Regions from separate parts of the Thioalkalivibrio sp. AKL8 genome, predicted to be linked through region 1. Evidence: predicted binding sites of a transcription regulator. Region 1 holds the regulator's gene; each other region holds the start of a gene.
The links. Region 1 encodes sigma-54, which starts transcription at its own class of promoters, with help from an activator protein. Its sites were predicted from a motif close to TGGCANGNTNCNTGCTT; they were not measured.
Positions count from the first base shown of each region.

Region 2: G335_RS0109180 (PEP-CTERM sorting domain-containing protein) is a predicted target of sigma-54. The motif match lies at 2,112-2,128, and genes of this name have one in related genera.
Region 3: glnA (glutamate--ammonia ligase) is a predicted target of sigma-54. The motif match lies at 1,459-1,475, and genes of this name have one in related genera.
Region 4: G335_RS0102055 (pilin) is a predicted target of sigma-54. The motif match lies at 2,549-2,565, and genes of this name have one in related genera.

Region 1 covers NZ_AQYF01000007.1:81,037-85,233, reverse strand. The annotation lists gene G335_RS0106100 (PTS sugar transporter subunit IIA) at 46-513, opposite strand; gene hpf (ribosome hibernation-promoting factor, HPF/YfiA family) at 517-855, opposite strand; gene G335_RS0106090 (RNA polymerase factor sigma-54) at 872-2,356, opposite strand; gene lptB (LPS export ABC transporter ATP-binding protein) at 2,445-3,215, opposite strand; gene lptA (lipopolysaccharide transport periplasmic protein LptA) at 3,212-3,754, opposite strand; gene lptC (LPS export ABC transporter periplasmic protein LptC) at 3,735-4,197, opposite strand, start outside.
Region 2 covers NZ_AQYF01000008.1:400,196-404,392, reverse strand. The annotation lists gene G335_RS0109190 (DUF2254 domain-containing protein) at 1-1,346, opposite strand, end outside; gene G335_RS0109180 (PEP-CTERM sorting domain-containing protein) at 2,246-2,851, shown strand; gene G335_RS13940 (N-acetyltransferase) at 3,335-3,778, opposite strand; gene G335_RS0109175 (hypothetical protein) at 3,925-4,197, opposite strand, start outside.
Region 3 covers NZ_AQYF01000005.1:27,191-31,387, forward strand. The annotation lists gene G335_RS0103125 (cation diffusion facilitator family transporter) at 84-1,337, shown strand; gene glnA (glutamate--ammonia ligase) at 1,557-2,966, shown strand; gene asnB (asparagine synthase (glutamine-hydrolyzing)) at 3,196-4,197, opposite strand, start outside.
Region 4 covers NZ_AQYF01000003.1:145,783-149,979, forward strand. The annotation lists gene G335_RS0102045 (EAL domain-containing protein) at 1-502, shown strand, start outside; gene G335_RS0102050 (transposase) at 683-1,855, opposite strand; gene G335_RS0102055 (pilin) at 2,045-2,491, opposite strand; gene G335_RS0102060 (pilin) at 2,979-3,464, opposite strand; gene mgtE (magnesium transporter) at 3,952-4,197, opposite strand, start outside.

The DNA.
Region 1 (4,197 bases):
AGACGCTGCGCGCCGGAATCGCGGCTGGAGGCGGGTTCCACGGGCTTAGTCCTCGCTGAAGCGGCGCACGAGTTCCTGTTCCAGGGCCGTCGCATCCCCGGCCCGGCGCAGCGCTCCGATGGTGTCTGGCTGCGACAGGCCGCGGGCGAGTTGGGCCAGCAGGTCGAGGTGGTCGCCGGTGGCGGCCTCCGGGACCAGCAGTGCGATCAGGATATCGACCGGCTCGTGATCCATGGCGTCGAAGTCGACGCCCTTTTCCAGGCGCAGCACGGCCACGCGCGGCGCCTCGAGATCGGCCAGGCGGCCATGGGGAATCGCAACCCCATGGCCGAGACCGGTGGATCCGAGTTTTTCGCGTGCGGACAGGGCCTCGAAGATCGCATTGCTTCCTGGTCCCGTGCCGTCACCTCCGCCGGCGAGGAGGTCCGCCAGGGCCTCCAGGGCCCGTTTCTGGCTGGAGCACTCGGGTTGCAGGCCAATGCGCTCGGAGGTGATCAACTCGGCAATCGTCATGGATCAGGAGGCCTGCTCGCGGTTGCGCTGGGCACCTTCGGCGCGGTGGTGGTCCTTGACCTTTTCCTTGTGCTTGATCAGCTGACGGTCGACTTTGTCGATCAGCGCGTCGATTGCGGCATACATGTCCTCGTGAGAGGCCTCGGCGTGGATGTGATTGCCGCTGACCTGGAGATTCGCTTCGGCCTGGTTGTGCTGATTCCGGGTCTTCTCGTGGGTCAGCACGACGTGGACGTCGATGACCTTGTCGAAGTGGCGCTCCAGCTTCGCGAATTTCTCGTTGACGTAGTCGCGCAGGGCGTCGGTGATGTCCACGTGGTGGCCGGTCAGGTTGATCTGCATGGTCAGGACTCCTTGGTTACTTGCTGCCGGTGGGCATCGAGGCCATCTGCCGGCGTTCGCTGGATGAAGGGATGTGCATCGCCTCGCGGTACTTGGCCACGGTGCGGCGCGCTACGTTGATGCCCCGGTCCGACAGGACCTGGGCGAGCCGGGCATCGCTGAGCGGCTTGTTCGGGGGTTCGTCGCCAATCAATTCGCGAATCATGGCACGGATGGCGGTGGCGGAACACTCGCCGCCATCGTTCGTGCCGACATGGCTGGAGAAGAAATACTTGAACTCGAAGACCCCGCGCGGGGTGTGCATGTATTTCTGCGTGGTAACCCGCGAGATGGTCGATTCGTGCATCTCCAGGGTCTCGGCAATGTCGCGCAGGATCAATGGCTGCATCGCGACGTCGCCATGCTCGAGAAAGCCCTGCTGGCGGTGGACGATCGCCTCGGCGACCCGCAGCAGGGTGTCGTTGCGGCTGTGCAGGCTCTTCAGGAACCAGCGTGCCTCCTGCAGCTGATCGCGCATAAAGGCGCTGTCGCGGGCATCCGAGACCTGGCGCACCATGCCGGCGTAGAGGTCGTTGATGCGGATGCGCGGTGCGATCTCCGGGTTTAGATCCACGCGCCAGCCCTCGGTGGTGTGGCGCACGTAGACATCCGGGACCACGTATTCCGAGGTGGCGGAGCTGATCTGTGCGCCGGGGCGCGGGTTCAGGGTGCGGATCAGATCCAGTGCGCGGGCCAGTTCGTCCGGGTCGCGTACGCCGGACTGGCGCTGCAGGGCCTTGTAGTCGCGCTTGCCCAGGCTGTCCATGCCGTGTTCCAGGATCGCCCGTGCGGCCTCGCGGGCCGGGGCGTCCGGGGCCAGTTCGCGTAGCTGGATCTCCAGGCACTCCCGCAGGTTGCGCGCGCCGACCCCCAGCGGGTCGCACTGCTGAATCCAGTGGAGCACTGCCTCGACCTCGTCGACGCCGACGGTTTCATCCTCGCCTCGGCTGATGGTCTCGGCCAGGGTTTCCAGGTCACCCTCGAGATAGCCGTCGGGGCTGATGGCGTCAATCAGGGCCGCCCCGATGCGCTGGTCGCGCGGTGTCAGATGGCTCAGATGCAGCTGCCACAGCAGGTGATCCTGCAGGCCCTCGCCGTCGTCGTCGCTGGTGTTTTCCAGCGGGTCGCGGTCATCCACGCCCTTGTTGGGTGTCGGGGCCGGTTCGTAGATGTCGTCCCAGCGGCTGTCGGTGGTCAGTTCCTCGGGGATCACGTCATCGCTGGTGGTGGTGGCCTCCATGCGATCGCCTTCCACCAGCTCGCCGTCCTGGTTCAGGCGCTCGGTGTCGGCCTCGGCCTCTTCGTCCTCGACCTGTTCGAGCATGGGGTTGCTCTCCAGCGCCTGCTGGATCTCCACCTGGAGCTCGAGCGTGGACAGCTGCAACAGGCGGATCGCCTGCTGCAGTTGCGGGGTCATGGTCAGCGTCTGACCCAGCTGCAGATTCAGGCCGGGTTTCAGCATCGCGTATTCGGAGCGAGGGTGGGCATTGGTGGAATCTTAAAGCCTGCCTTGTGGTTTGTGCACCGACCGGGCCGCATGTGGGGCGCTTTCACAGGCGGAAGTTCTCGCCGAGATAGACCCGGCGCACCTGGGGATCGGCCAGCAGCTCGTCCGGTGTACCGGCGGCCAGCAGGCGTCCCTCGCTCAGAATATAGGCCCTGTGGCAGATGCCGAGGGTCTCGCGCACGTTGTGATCGGAGATCAGTACGCCGATGCCGCGCTGGGCGAGATGCCGAATCACGTCCTGGATGTCGCCCACCGAGATCGGATCCACCCCGGCGAAGGGCTCGTCCAGGCAGATGAACTGCGGATCCCCGGCGAGGGCGCGGGCGATCTCGGCCCGGCGACGCTCCCCACCGGACAGCGCGATGCCCGGGCTGTGGCGCACGGTCTCGAGCTGAAACTCCTCGATCAGGGCGTCGCCAATGCGGCGGCGCTCGTGGCGATCCAGCCCGGGGCGCAGCTCGAGCACGGCCTGCAGGTTGTCCCACACGCTCAGGCGGCGAAAGATCGAGGCCTCCTGCGGCAGGTAGCCGAGGCCGGCGCGCGCGCGTACGTGGATGGGGGCGCGGGTGATGTCGCGCTCGCCCAGGGTGATGCGCCCGGCATTGGGACGGATCAGCCCGACCAGGCTGTAGAAGCAGGTGGTTTTGCCGGCCCCGTTCGGGCCCAGCAGGCCGACCACCTCGCCGGGCGCGAGGTCGACGTCCACCTGGTCCAGCACCGTGCGCTGGCCGTAGCGCTTGGTCAGCTCGCGTCCGATCAGGCGGTCGTTGGTTTGTGCCGGTGTGGCGGATGGGCTGGGGGCGGTGGCGTTCATTCGTCGTCGCGCGGCTGGATGGTGATGCGCACGCGCTCGCTGTCGCCTTCGCCGCGTTCGGCCTCGATCACGTCGGTCGTCAGGTCGTAGGTGATGCGCTTGCCGCGCGCCTCCTCGCTGGTGGTGATCACATGGGCCTGGTCGGTGAGGATCATGCGGTCCTCGTTCAGCAGGTAGTCGATGCGCAGGGCGGTGGCAATGCGCATCTCTCCGGTTTCCGGATCGGGTGATTCCAGGCGTGCCGGCTCGCCGTGGGCCTCCATTTCGTAGGGGCGGCGATCGCGGGTGCGCACGTAGACCTTGTCGGCCTCCAGGGTCATGTCGCCGCGGATTACGATCACGTCGCCGGTGTAGGTCCCCAGCCCCTGGCGTTCGTCCATCTCCGCGCGGTCGGCAGTGATCTCCACCGGCAGTGCCGGGCCCGCCGAGCCCTGCTGGGCGAGCGCGGGCGTGGCCAGCAGGGCTAGCAGCAGGAGCGCCGCCAGGCGGGCACCCGGTTGGCCCGGACGGTGGCGAAGGCTATGGGGATTCGGGGTCATGCGCGGGATCCTCCTCGCTCGTCTCGCTGTAGAGCGAGTACACGTCATGGAACAACTCTATGGTATCCCCTCGCGAGTCCACGCGCAGACCGGTGCCGCGCTGGAACAGGCCCGGCTGGTTCAGGGTGGAAAGGGCATCCGAAGTGGCGACCATGGTGTCGGTGGCGACGCGAACATCCCGCGAATCGATGATGGTCTCTACGCGTTCGCCGCGGGGCGGCTGTACGCCGTGGGTGGGGCCCACCAGGTCCAGGGTCACGGCGGCCGGTTGATGCAGTGCGGCGGGGGCAGTCCAGCGCCATTCGATACCGCCTTCGGCGAACAGGTCGAGGTCCGGGTCGTCCACCCATTGGGGGCCGTCACGTCCAAACTCGCGCAGGCGGGTGCCGCGCAGACGATGGCTCAGTTCGCCGTCGTCGCCGGTGGCATGCAGGGTGAAGCCG
Region 2 (4,197 bases), on a different contig from region 1:
TCCGACCCTGTCCTTGGCGACACGCTCAACAATCGTTTCGCATATTCAAAGCGTTCCTCTACCTTCTGGCGGTCCTCAACTTCGGGCTGTCCCTCACTAGCCCCACGGGCAATCATTTCAGCGTGCCGTAACAGCGCAGCGCGATCCTCTGGCCGCTGTACGAATCTCGCGACCTCGGCGATCGTTTCCAGCAGGCGGACAGTAACCGCGGTGTTCGAGCGGGACACTTGTCGGATCTGGTTGAAGGCCGCATCTGTGACGTCCACAAAAGTAGACCCTGGAGCAATCACCCTCAGCTGATCCGTACTGTCATAACGATAGGGCGATGGCATGTCTCGCGTAGCCAAACGACTCAACGCGGACGCCAGGTGGTCTACGCACGTAATTGCCGTGAACGGGTCATTCACTCCCGAGGAGAGGGCACGCAGAGCGACCTCCACGAGTTGGGTAACCGCGAACTCGATGTCCTGGCCCGAAGTCCGCTGGTTACCCAGGGCGAAGGTGTTGTTGACCTGATCCGCAGGCACGTCGGCGGCCCTTTCTCCCGGCCAGACCAGCATCAGGGGGCCACCGGAGACCACATAGTCACCGGGTACTCGCTCCAGTCGAATGACCACATCCTTTTGCATCGCCAACTCGATCAAGGCGTCCGTGTCGATGAACTGAATGTATCCGTCCGCGCTCGCTCGAATGGGACGAGCCTCCCGGTCAAATACGTCCAGAAATGCCGACTCGGGTGGTGTTGCCGACGTCCGAGACGTCCCCCGCCCGATGTGTTCCGGAAACAGGCGGTCCACCCCGGCGATCAACTCGTCGCTCACGCGCGCCACGATTTCGTTGGCCTGCATCGAAACAGACACGTGGTGAATGAAATAGATCAGCACCCCCACGCTCGCGACCGCAAAGAGCACGCCGAGCGTGATTGATATATGAGGAACGAAAGCAACCTCCTCCGCGCGCCGGATGGTAAGGAGGACCAGCAAGCAATACAGGAAGGTGGCAACGAACGTGCCCAGCACGACCTGAGTCGTCGTATCGCGCAGGAAATTGCGGAGCAAGCGCGGCCCCAACTGCGACGTCGCCAGCGACAGGGCGACTAGCGTCATCGAAAACACAACTCCAGCGATGGTGATCATCGATCCGGCGATGACCCCCAGCACGGCGCTGGCCCCCTCGGCTCCACCGGTGAATGTCCAGCCCCACGAACGCAACAACCAGTTCGTCACCGGCCTATCCAGGGCGACGCTTATGAAGGCCAAAAACACCGCGCCCAGGGCCATCACGGTGGGGATGAACCATAAGCTGGATCGAATGCGGTCCCAATACCTGAAAGTCAGTGTTTTCACTATGACGCCTCATTCACTCACATGCTGTCCGCCGGCTTACCGTGGTCCGACCCCGTCTTCCTCGATTCTCCCGACCCCGGGAGATCCTATCTTCCGTGGAGGATGACCAAGGCCGTTAGAAGCATCACGTTCGCGGCGAGGGATGCCCATAGGACGATCGTCTTCCAGTCTGGACTGGGTGGGGCCCCGGTTGTCGAGTGCGACGTCTGAGCCGGGCGAGTCCGGCGGGCGTCAGCACCAGGTTTGGATGTTCCCCTGGTTCGATCACCCCTCGCTTTCTTGGTATGGGGCGTTTGTTTCTCCTGGACATAGTCGCGATCGTAAAGCCCCATCTCTGTCCCCTTTTTTGTGCTACTCCGTTTCTACAGCAGAGTACGCCGCGTGTCGTCAGGACCGGAAGGGGCGGGGGAAAAGGTTGAGATGGCTTCATTGCGCGGCCTCGCAGAGGCCGCGGCAATCCGTCGAGGCAGCCCGAGGCCTTACCGGTCGCCTTCGCGGTGCCGGAGCGGGATCCTCTCTCAGAGTAAGAGCCCATTTATGGGCCGCAATGCGCCGTTTAACGCCCTCAAACAGCCCTTTGGGTTCAGAAAGCCCCGTTAACACGCCTAGTTACCGTGGCCCAACCCCGTCGATGTGACCTGGTCGAGGTCCTTCACCCGTGCACGCGTCAGAACCCTTTACACCCGATGATCGCGTTTGCGACCGCCCCCCGTCGGGTGCGCGTAACCTACGGTTTTCCAACGTCAATATAGAGCGGAATCCAGCGGGCATGGATGTTGCAAATTCGTGGGCGAGCGCAGACCCCAAACCACAACCTGCCTGCGCAGACCCACGAGGTAACAACCATGACTACAAAGACTGTACGGGGCGGAACCCTCGCCCTTCTGCTCGCGGGAGGCATGATTGCCGCCGGCTCGGCCTCCGCCAGCGTCATCAACTGCTCCGATCTCGACGGCAACCTGGGCGACAAGGTCACTCCCAACCAGGGCTGCCAGGTCCTGGAGCCGCTTGACGGCAACGTGAATACCAGCCTCACAGTCGTCAACAATGCCGAGTTCTTCGGCTACTCGGACTGGCTGTTCGACGGCAAGTACGAGGACACCAACGGCAACCTGATCAACGACCCCAATGATCCGGCAACCATCGTGAGCTTCAGCGGCGATGCCCAGAGCGGGACCTGGGAGCTGGTGGTTCTCGACTTCTGGAGCAATTTCGAGAACCTGATGTTCGCGTTCAAGGATGGCGCCGACACCAACATCGTGGCCTACGACATGCTGAACGGCGCCCTGGGCGGGACCTACGCCACCCCGTTGACCGCGCCCCCGTTCGATTTGTCGGGCGCGGGCGAGGATCGCGACATCTCGCACATTTCGGTGTACTACCGCGGTAACGGAAATAACGAAGTACCGACCCCCGGCTCGCTGCTCCTGGTCGGTATCGGCCTCGTGATGCTCGGCTGGGCCCTGCGCCGGCGCAAGGATCCCGCCCCGGCCTCGACGGCGTAAGCCACCGCAGCACCCTGTCCGAACGGGCCCCGGAAGCGATTCCGGGGCCTTTCCCCTGCGCCCGGCGCCCATTCGCCTCCGGCGGGAGGGGTGCCGGTTTCCCCGCGGCACAAGGTTGTGCCGCCAGAACCGCCCGCCGCAGGTGGTTGAGCCTGATGCAGGCTGCAAAGCCCCTTGCTATCGCAAAGGCAATCAAACCGGTGCAGTGCAGCGTGCGCTGCAAATGCCGGGATTCCATTACCGTGGTCCGACCTGGTCATGTTTCTCCGAGGGCCGAAGACGAGGACTAGACTCCGTAGACACGGGAGCAAAGCGCAACGGCTGACTCCAGTGATCTGATCTAGCGGGCGAACGAAAAACGGGGCCGTCTTGGCCCCGAAAATTTGGCGCCACATTATGACGCTCAGCCTATTCTCATTTCGTTACCGTGGTCCGACCCCGTCATGAGTCCGCAGGTCCGCAGGGCCGAGCTGCTTTGCTTGGCTATGCGCTGTACGTGTAGACATACCATGCGCTCTTTTTTGTATTAAGGGAGTCGTAAAGTTTTTGAGCCGGATGATTGTCTTGGGCTGTAAGCCATTGAAGTCTTGCTGCACCCTTTTCCCGGGCGAACTCCAGGCAATGATTGATCAGCCGCTTACCTATCCCGTTTCCTCTATGGGCTGGCAATGTATAAAGGTCGCTCATAACGCCGACCCGGGCTGGAATACTGGATACATACGTGAAATATACAGTAGCAAAAGCCACGGCGTCTCCGGCTTTGCTCCTGAACAGGAAAATGCAGCCATTATTTCCATTTTCGCTGAACTGCGAGAAGAACACTCGATTCTTCTCGTCATCAATTTCCTGAACCTTGTAGAACTCCTGGTATTTTCTAATCAGCGGCAGTACTTCTTCGATGTTCTTACTTGACACTGCTTCTATCACTTGACGAGTCCTCTAAAAGCATAACGCCAACAGCACGCGCGCCTGCGCAATGGAGGCGAAGACGCACGGGACTTCGGGGGCAGACCTTGCCTCTTGCCCCGGGGCAGGGTCCGGGAAGGCTGCAGAATCGGGAAGGGTCTTCGGCGTCATCGCGGCGTGTCCTCCAGCAGGATCTGGCCCGGGGTGGGCTCCCGGAAGAATTCGGCCCGGAATTCGCGGCGCGCGCGGATGCGCTGGTTCGTGCACTCGACCATCTGGGCTTGGGAGTCCCAGCTGTCGCAGCCGTCCGGCACCTCGTACTGCGCGATGAATGCGCGTTCGAACTCACGCTCTCTGCGTGCCTGTGCGGCTTCGCGCTGACGGAGCGCCTCTTCACGCTGACGGGCCGCCTCTTGATGTCGGTGTTGCTGTTGCAGGCG
Region 3 (4,197 bases), on a different contig from region 1:
GGATCCCGGGTCAGGGCAAAGCCGACAGTATATCGGCCCGGCTTCGGCCACGGCCACCGCTCGCGTTGGCGCGAGCGTTTTGCATGCAGCCGAAGCGCGCCCATACTGGGGCCTTGATTCTGTTCGGGAGAGCGGCCCTGAGCGACCCCCTCGCCAATTCCGGACCTTCGGACACGCCGGAGAACGGCCACCGCTATCGCGATACCCGCCGGGTCACGTTGGTGGGCGCGGCCGTGAACGGCTTCCTCGCCGTGGCGCAGCTCGTCAGTGGCTGGCTGCTGAACTCGCAGGCCCTGGTGGCGGACGGCGTGCACACCCTGTCGGACCTGATCACCGACGGGGTGGTGCTGTTCGCCGCAAGCAAGGCCGCCGCCTCCCCCGATCAGGAACACCCCTACGGTCACGCGCGGATCGAGACCCTGGCCACGGTGATCGTCGGGGTCTTCCTCGCACTCGCGGGCCTGGCGATTGCCTGGGCCGCCGGCAACCGCCTGGTCGAGCCCGAGGCCATGACCGGCCCAGCGCCCGCGGCGATCGCCTTTGCCCTGCTGACCCTGGTGGCCAAGGAAGGCCTGTACCAGTACACCCACCGGGTGGCCAAGCGCCTGCGCTCGCGGATGCTGGATGCCAATGCCTGGCACCATCGCACGGACGCGATCTCGTCGCTGTTCGTGCTGGTCGGGGTCGGTGCGGCGGTGGCCGGGCTCCCGTGGGCGGATGCCCTGGCCGCGCTGATCGTCGCGCTGTTCATCCTGCATATCGCCGGGCGCCTGATCGTGCGTAGCGCGGCGGAGCTGATCGACACGGCCCTGGAGCCGGAGAAGGTCGAGCGCATCCACCGCACGATCATGGATGTGCCCGGGGTCAAGGATGCGCACATGCTGCGCACCCGCCGCCACGGCAGCGAAGTCGTCGTGGACGTGCATATCCAGGTCGCGCCGATGATCTCGGTCTCCGAGGGGCATCGGATCGCCGATGCGGTGTTCCACGCGGTGACCGACGAACATGAGCGGGTGAACGACATCACCGTGCACGTGGATCCGGAAAACGACGCGGAACAGGCCCGGAGTTCCATGCTGCCGCTGCGCCCGACGCTGGTGGAGGCGCTGCGCGAGGCCTGGGCGGACGCCCCGGAGCTGGATGCGGTGGAGCACCTGTCGCTGCATTATCTCGGCGGTCGGGTACACGTGACGCTGACCCTGCGCCTTGACGGGGCAGCCGCGCCGGCAGACCTCGAGGCCCGCACCCAGGCCCTGGCCGACCGACTGCACCACCATCCCGGGGTAGGCGACATGCTGGGCGAGGTCACGCTACTCTATCGGCCCTGCACTCATTAGGTGCGGGCTACCACGATGCGCACAAAAGTTGTGCAGATAAGGCACCAGATTGGTGCATCCAGGATGCGGCGGGGCGCCCCGGGTGCCCGTTTTTCGCGCGCCCGGGCCAAACAGGACCGGATGGCATGATGCCTGCATAATGAACCGCGACGCCGCGCAAGCGCCCGACGGGCCGGCCGGCCACCTTTGAAGACTCAAGTAAAGACCAAGGAGATCCCCATGTCCGCAGCCGACGTGCTGAACCAGATCAAGGAAAAGGAAGTTCGCTTCATCGACTTCCGTTTTACCGACTCCAAGGGCAAGGAACAGCATGTGACCGTGCCGGCCCACGACATCGACGAAGAGACCTTCGAGGAAGGAAAGATGTTCGACGGCTCGTCGATCGCCGGCTGGAAGGGGATCAACGAGTCCGACATGATCCTGATGCCGGACGCCGAGTCCGCGGTCCTCGATCCGTTCTTCGAAGACATGACCATGAACATCCGCTGCGACGTGGTCGAACCGGCCACCATGCAGGGCTACGACCGCTGCCCGCGCTCCCTGGCGCGCCGCGCCGAGGCCTACCTGCAGAGCACCGGCATCGCCGACACCGCGCTGTTCGGCCCGGAGAACGAGTTCTTCATCTTTGACGACGTGAAGTGGGGCAGCACCCTGTCCGGCTCCTACTGCCGCGTGGATTCCCAGGAGGCCTCCTGGAACTCCGAGCGCGTCTACGAGGACGGCAACATCGGTCACCGCCCGGGCGTGAAGGGCGGCTACTTCCCGGTCCCGCCGGTCGACAGCCTGCACGACATCCGCTCCACCATGTGCGAAGTGATGACCGAGATGGGCCTCGAGACCGAGGTGCACCACCACGAGGTGGCGACCGCCGGCCAGTGCGAGATTGGCGTGGGTCCCGCGACCCTGACGCAGAAGGCCGACGAGGTGCAGATCCTCAAATACGTGATCCAGAACGTGGCCCACGTCCACGGCAAGACCGCGACCTTCATGCCCAAGCCGATCGTCGGTGACAACGGCTCCGGCATGCACGTGCACCAGTCGCTGTCCAAGGACGGCAAGAACCTGTTCTCCGGTGACCTGTACGGCGGCCTGTCCGAGACCGCGCTGTACTACATCGGCGGGATCATCAAGCACGCCCGCTCGCTGAATGCCTTCACCAACCCGTCCACCAACAGCTACAAGCGTCTGGTGCCGGGCTTCGAGGCACCGGTCATGCTGGCCTACTCCGCCCGCAACCGCTCCGCCTCGCTGCGTATCCCGTTCGTCATGAACCCGAAGGGCCGTCGCGTCGAGCTGCGCTTCCCGGACTCCACCGCCAACCCGTATCTCGCCTTCGCGGCGATGCTGATGGCCGGCCTGGACGGCATCCAGAACAAGATCCACCCGGGCGACGCGATGGACAAGAACCTCTACGACCTGCCGCCGGAAGAAGAGAAGGGCATTCCGCAGGTCTGCCATTCGCTGGACCAGGCGCTGGAAGCCCTGAACCAGGATCGCGAATACCTGACCCAGGGTGGCGTGTTCACCGACGACATGATCGATGCCTACATCGACCTGAAGATGGAAGACGTCACGCAGATGCGCATGACCACCCATCCGATCGAGTTCGACATGTACTACAGCCTGTAAGGCCGCCGCTTCCGGCCCCTCGGGGCCGCGAAGCCATCAGCCGCCCCCGGCCCCTGGCCGCGGGCGGCTTTTTTGTGCCGGTCGCGCGCGATCCGTGCGCAACCAGCAACGGATAAGGGCGCTCACCCCCGTCGAGACCCCGACCGCGGCCCTGTTGGCAAGAACGAAAAAGGCCCCGCGGACCAAGATCCGCGGGGCCTTCTGGGTCACTCGGGGCTTGCACCCGTGATCAGGCGTGCCAGCCGAACTCCTCGGCCTTTTGCCGCGCCAGCGCCGGGATGTCGGTGGCGACGAACTTGTCGTGCAGCACCTGGACCCCGATCATGTGGTTGATCACCGCGTCCAGCTGAACCTGGGTGGCGGCCGGCGTGTCCTCGGACTCGTGCAGCTCGAACACCTGACGCACGCCCTCCGGGTCGAGCAACCCGGCCTCGGCGACCTTCTCCGGGGACAGATAGCGATCGGCCAGGGCCTTCATCGCCGCCCACTTGACCGGGTCGGTGTGCGCGGGCGGCGCCATGAAGGCGAACTTCTCGCGCTCGTAGAGCACCTTCGGAAGCAGTCCCTTCATCGATTCGCGCAGCACGTACTTCTCGGTCTTGCCCTTGATGCGCATGGTCGGCGGCAGGTGGGCGGCGAACTCGGCCAGGTGGTGATCGAGGAACGGCGGGCGCGCCTCCATCGAATTGGCCATGTCCATGCGGTCGCCGCCCCAGGTCAGGATCTGGCCCTCCAGCATGGTCTTGATCCAGACGTACTGAGCCTTGTCCAGCGGATGCCGGCCTTCCAGCATGTCGTCATCCAGGGCGTTGGCGATCGCCTTGCCCGGCTTGTAGTCCTGCATGCGCTCGCGGCGCTTCGGGTGCAGCAGGCCCGGCACGTGGTCGGCCGCGGCCAGCCACGGCTGCAGGCAGGACGGGGTGAAGCCCATCATCTGCGTGAAGTCGGGGTCGTTGACCTCGTCCTCGGCCAGCATCGCACCGGAGACCAGCTCGTTGGACTCGTTCAGCATCTGCTGCCAGGCCTGGCGGTCGGCCTCCGGCAGGGTATCCAGGCCGTGCAGGAACATGTCGCGGCGGAAGGCCGGATAGCCACCGAACAGCTCGTCCGAACCCTCGCCGGTGACGACGACCTTGTAGCCGGCCTTGTTCACGTGGCGGCTCATCAGCAACTTGGCGACACCCAGGGTGTTGTAGATGGTGCGCTCGGCGTGCCAGAGGGCCTCTTCGAA
Region 4 (4,197 bases), on a different contig from region 1:
CGAGGCGGGCCGGAACATCCCGTTGATCGCCGTAAACTTGTCGGCGCGCGAGCTGCACGACGAGCAACTCGTCACCACCGTACGCGAGACCCTGGGGCGCTTCGCCATCGCGCCCGAACGCCTGGAGGTCGAGCTGACCGAAACCATGATCATGGAGTACCCCGAGCGCGCCCTGGCGGTCCTGCGTCGGCTGGACGGCCTCGGCGTGCGTCTGGCCATGGACGACTTCGGCTCCGGCTACTCCAACCTCGCGCATCTGCGCCGCCTGCCGCTGCACCGCCTCAAGGTCGACCAGTCGCTGGTGCGCGACATCGGCCATTCCCGCCACAACGAATCCATCATCCGCGCGATCATCGCGCTGGCCGCCGCCCTGGAACTGGACCTCATCGCCGAGGGCGTGGAAGAAGAACCCCAGCGCGCCTTCCTGCTGCAGGAAGGCTGCGCCATCGGCCAGGGATTCCTGCTCCACCGCCCGGCCGCCGCCGCTGACCTGTTTCGCTAATCGTGTGGTGAGGGAGTTCCGAAGCGTCGAGCTGGCCTTGCTAGTGGTGCGCGCCCGGAGAAGGTGGCGAGCCGAGCCCGGACGGAGCGATATTTGTACCAGGCTCAGGGAGTGCTGGGTGGCGGATTTTTCGTGTGCCGGAAGCCCGTGATCAGGATGCGAATTTGCCGCTGAACCGCGTCACGGGCTTGGCACCAATGCGGCGGAATCGTGAGGGAAGAGCTGCCGGGCGGCCGCCATGCCTCGCAGATAGCGCGTTTGGCGGGTATCGCACCGGGCCGTGAGATGGGTCGGTGTTCCGATGGCGCTGCCGAATTGCTGCAACATGCGGCTAGCCGCACGGATGAACTGATTGGGATCAATGCCCAGACGCGCCAGCAGGGGCGGGGTGCCATCGTGGATGAAGCCGCGCTTGTCCTCGCGGATGACGCGCCCCGTTGCCTCCACGAGATCCAGATAGTCCTCGAAGCCGAAGGGCACGGCGCACTCGGCGCGGCCAGTGGCGTCGAATGGAAGTAGCGGGGCGCTGACCAGTTGGTCCAGGACCGTCTCCGGCTGCAAGGATTCTGTTTGGTGCGGAACGGAGCGTGACCGGTTCCCACGTGTGTCGGATCTCGTAGCGTTGGTGTGTCCCGGCGCCGTGCTGTCGCCTGGAACCGCGGGATCGGCGGCGGCGCGTTCGGCTACCGTTGTTCCATCCCCGGACGTCGCGCGCAGCACGGCAAGCCGTTCCGCGACCGAGGTGTACTCGGAGGCCTCCGGCGTGGGGGCCATCCCGGCCCGGATCGGGTTCAGGTCCACGTACGCCATGGCCGTCAGAACCGCTTGCTCGTCGAGCAGGGCCTGGCTCTTGAAGCGTCCCTCCCAGAACCGTCCCGTCACGCCGTCCTCGGCGTTCGCCTGACGGGCGATCGACTCGTTCAGCACGCGCATGAACCACGACAGGTCAGCGAGTCGGGAGCGGTACGTCTCCACCCAGGCATCCACGACCTTCATCTCGGCCGCACCGAGCCCCTGTGGATCGGCCAGATACCGCTGCACCATAACCGGCCCCGAGAAGAGCTGCGTCCAGCGACGCAAGATCTCGGCGCGCTCCAGGGGCTCGACGCGCGCCTCGTCCACCCGCACAACGATATGGAAGTGGTTGCTCATGACCGCATAGGCCGCGATATCGACGGCGAACACCGACGCAAGCTGTTTCAGACGATCGGCGATCCAGCCGCGGCGATGCTCAAAGGATCGTCCGGAGTGGGTATCGTGCCCGCAGAGAAACGCGCGGCGGACGCAGCGGGAAACGACGTGGTACCAGGGCGTGTCGTCCAGAGAGACGAGGGTCGAGCGGGGCTGGGTCATGATGAACTCCTTCCGTGGAGTAGGTCTTGCAGCAACGCAGATTCGTTACGTTCCTGTCGTTAGGATAGTGAATGCCTTGGAGTTTTTCAGGGCGTAGCGAAACCGCGTTCCGGGGTTCCGCTAGAGCGGGGTGAGCAGGGTGGGTGTCCCCGAGGTTCTCCCGGAGGATCTCCAGAGGGATTTTCGCCGTTACTGTTGGCGGCAGCCGCCGGGGAGGTGCGCCGTATTCATCCCGTCGGCCACGCTACAGGTCCAGCCGCTGATGCGGGAGGCTTGGTCGACGGTGCCATCCAGTGTGGGCGTCAGGATCATGGAGCCGCCAAGTGCAGAGGAATCCTCGTCCCAAGTGATGGTGATCGCGCCGTCTTCGCCGGGTTCCACATTTGCGGTTATGGCCTGAATGTAGCGGGAGTTGAAGTCGTACAGGCTCACGTCCACTGTCGTCCCGGTGCCTGTGGTTACCTGTTCCGCCATGTCGGTTCGAAGGCCCGCGGTGATGGTGAGGCCCTCGGAGGCCTGAGCACGTGCCGTGTAGTCCTGGTAGGCCGGCAGCGCGATGGCGGCGAGGGTGCTGATGATCGCGACGACGATCATCAGTTCGATCAGTGTGAAGCCGCTGTTTGTGTTCTTGCCCATGTTCCTTCCTTCTGGTTGAAGAAGTCGTCTGTTGTGAGACTTGTGTCACAAAAAATAAAGCAATAAGTGGGCCATTCGGAAGAAACGGACAGGGAACGGAGTTTACTCAACCGTAAGTAAATTGGATGTCCGGAGCCATCGCAGCCACCGTGGTGTCTTGGCGGACCACGGGCGTCCTGGAGGATTTTTGTCAGGCAATGTCAACAAAGTGGGTGTCCCAGACGATTACAAACGAAAAAGCCCCGGCATGATGGCCGGGGCTCCAGTACTGGGTGTCCTTACCCTACGTCGACCACGGGCGTCCTGGAGGATTTTTGTCAGGCAAGAAAAGTTGGCTGTCCTAGAGTGTTCAATGGGTGCTTGAGGATTGGTTCAACGTACGAATGCCCCCCCCCCCCCCGGTATCCTTCGATGAACCACAAAAAAGCCCCGGCCGGAGCCGGGGCTTGATTATGACGGCGGGACCGTCAGGGGCAGAAGGCGATTACTACCGGCAGCCGCCCGGCAGGTGATTGTCGGCCATGGTGCCGTCGGCGACGCAATTCCAACCGTTGACGCCGATTGCATCACTGATGTCGGTACCGCCATCACGAAAGGCCAGGCGAGGTTCAAGAACCATTGCACCATCCAAGGCAGCCACGGTGTCGTCCCAGTTGATGGTGATGTTGCCGGTACCCGAGATCGCCCCGCTGGTTTCATCTACGACGATGTCAACGTCGACGGTGTCGATATACCGGGCGGTGGAAAAGTCGTAGTTGGTGACGTCGAAGTTGCCAACTCCGCCGGTAGTAACGGCCTCGGCGATGTCAGTGCGCATGCCCGCTGTGGCGGAGAGGCCTTCGGCTGCCTGCGCCCGAGCCGTATAATCCTGATAAGCCGGCAACGCAATCGCCGCCAGAATGCCGATAATCGCCACAACGATCATCAGTTCGATCAGCGTGAAGCCCTTCTGGACGCTCTTCACTTTTTGCATGGTGTTTCTCCCTTGATGTCATAAAAGCTGGGCCTTCGGCCCGGCCACCCCGTGGGCAGCTGTCTGAGTAGATGCATTGGGCGTGCCAAGAGTGCGGAAATGCGTGAAAACGGCGCCCGGGCGCGGTGTGGTCTGTGGCATGGGTCACGCACGCGCGCCTCCCGGGTGTGTCACGTGACAAAAATGGTCATGTGAAGTGACGCACGTTGTCACTCTGGGGGCTGGGGTGCCTCTGGTTGTCATGGCCGGGGGTCTTGATCTTGGGGGTTCGAACGGTGGAGATCCCGGCTCTTCGCTGCGCTCCGGCCGGGATGACGGGGGGCTGGTGCTGTGGTCGGGATGACCAGGGGTCGTGACTGGGGCCGGGATGATGAGGTCTGTCGGCCGGGTGATGTGGGGGCAAGGTTCGCGGCGTTTTCCGGATTCGGCTTTGGCAGGGGCTTCGCGGGCAAGCCCGCTCCTACAGGGAGGACGGGGGTTGGGGGAGCTAGAGGCCGAGGATGGCGACGGCGGTGGCGAAGTAGATGGTGATGCCGACGACGTCGACGACGGAGGTGATCAGCGGGGCGCTGGCGACGGCGGGGTCGACGCCCAGGCGGGTGAGGGTGAACGGCAGCAGCAGGCCGAACAGGGAGCCGAACAGGACGACCAAGAACATGCCGAGCGCGATGGCGTTGGCGACCTCGAGGCTGCCCAGCCAGTTGCCGGAGAGCCAGATGGCGCCGGCCAGGGT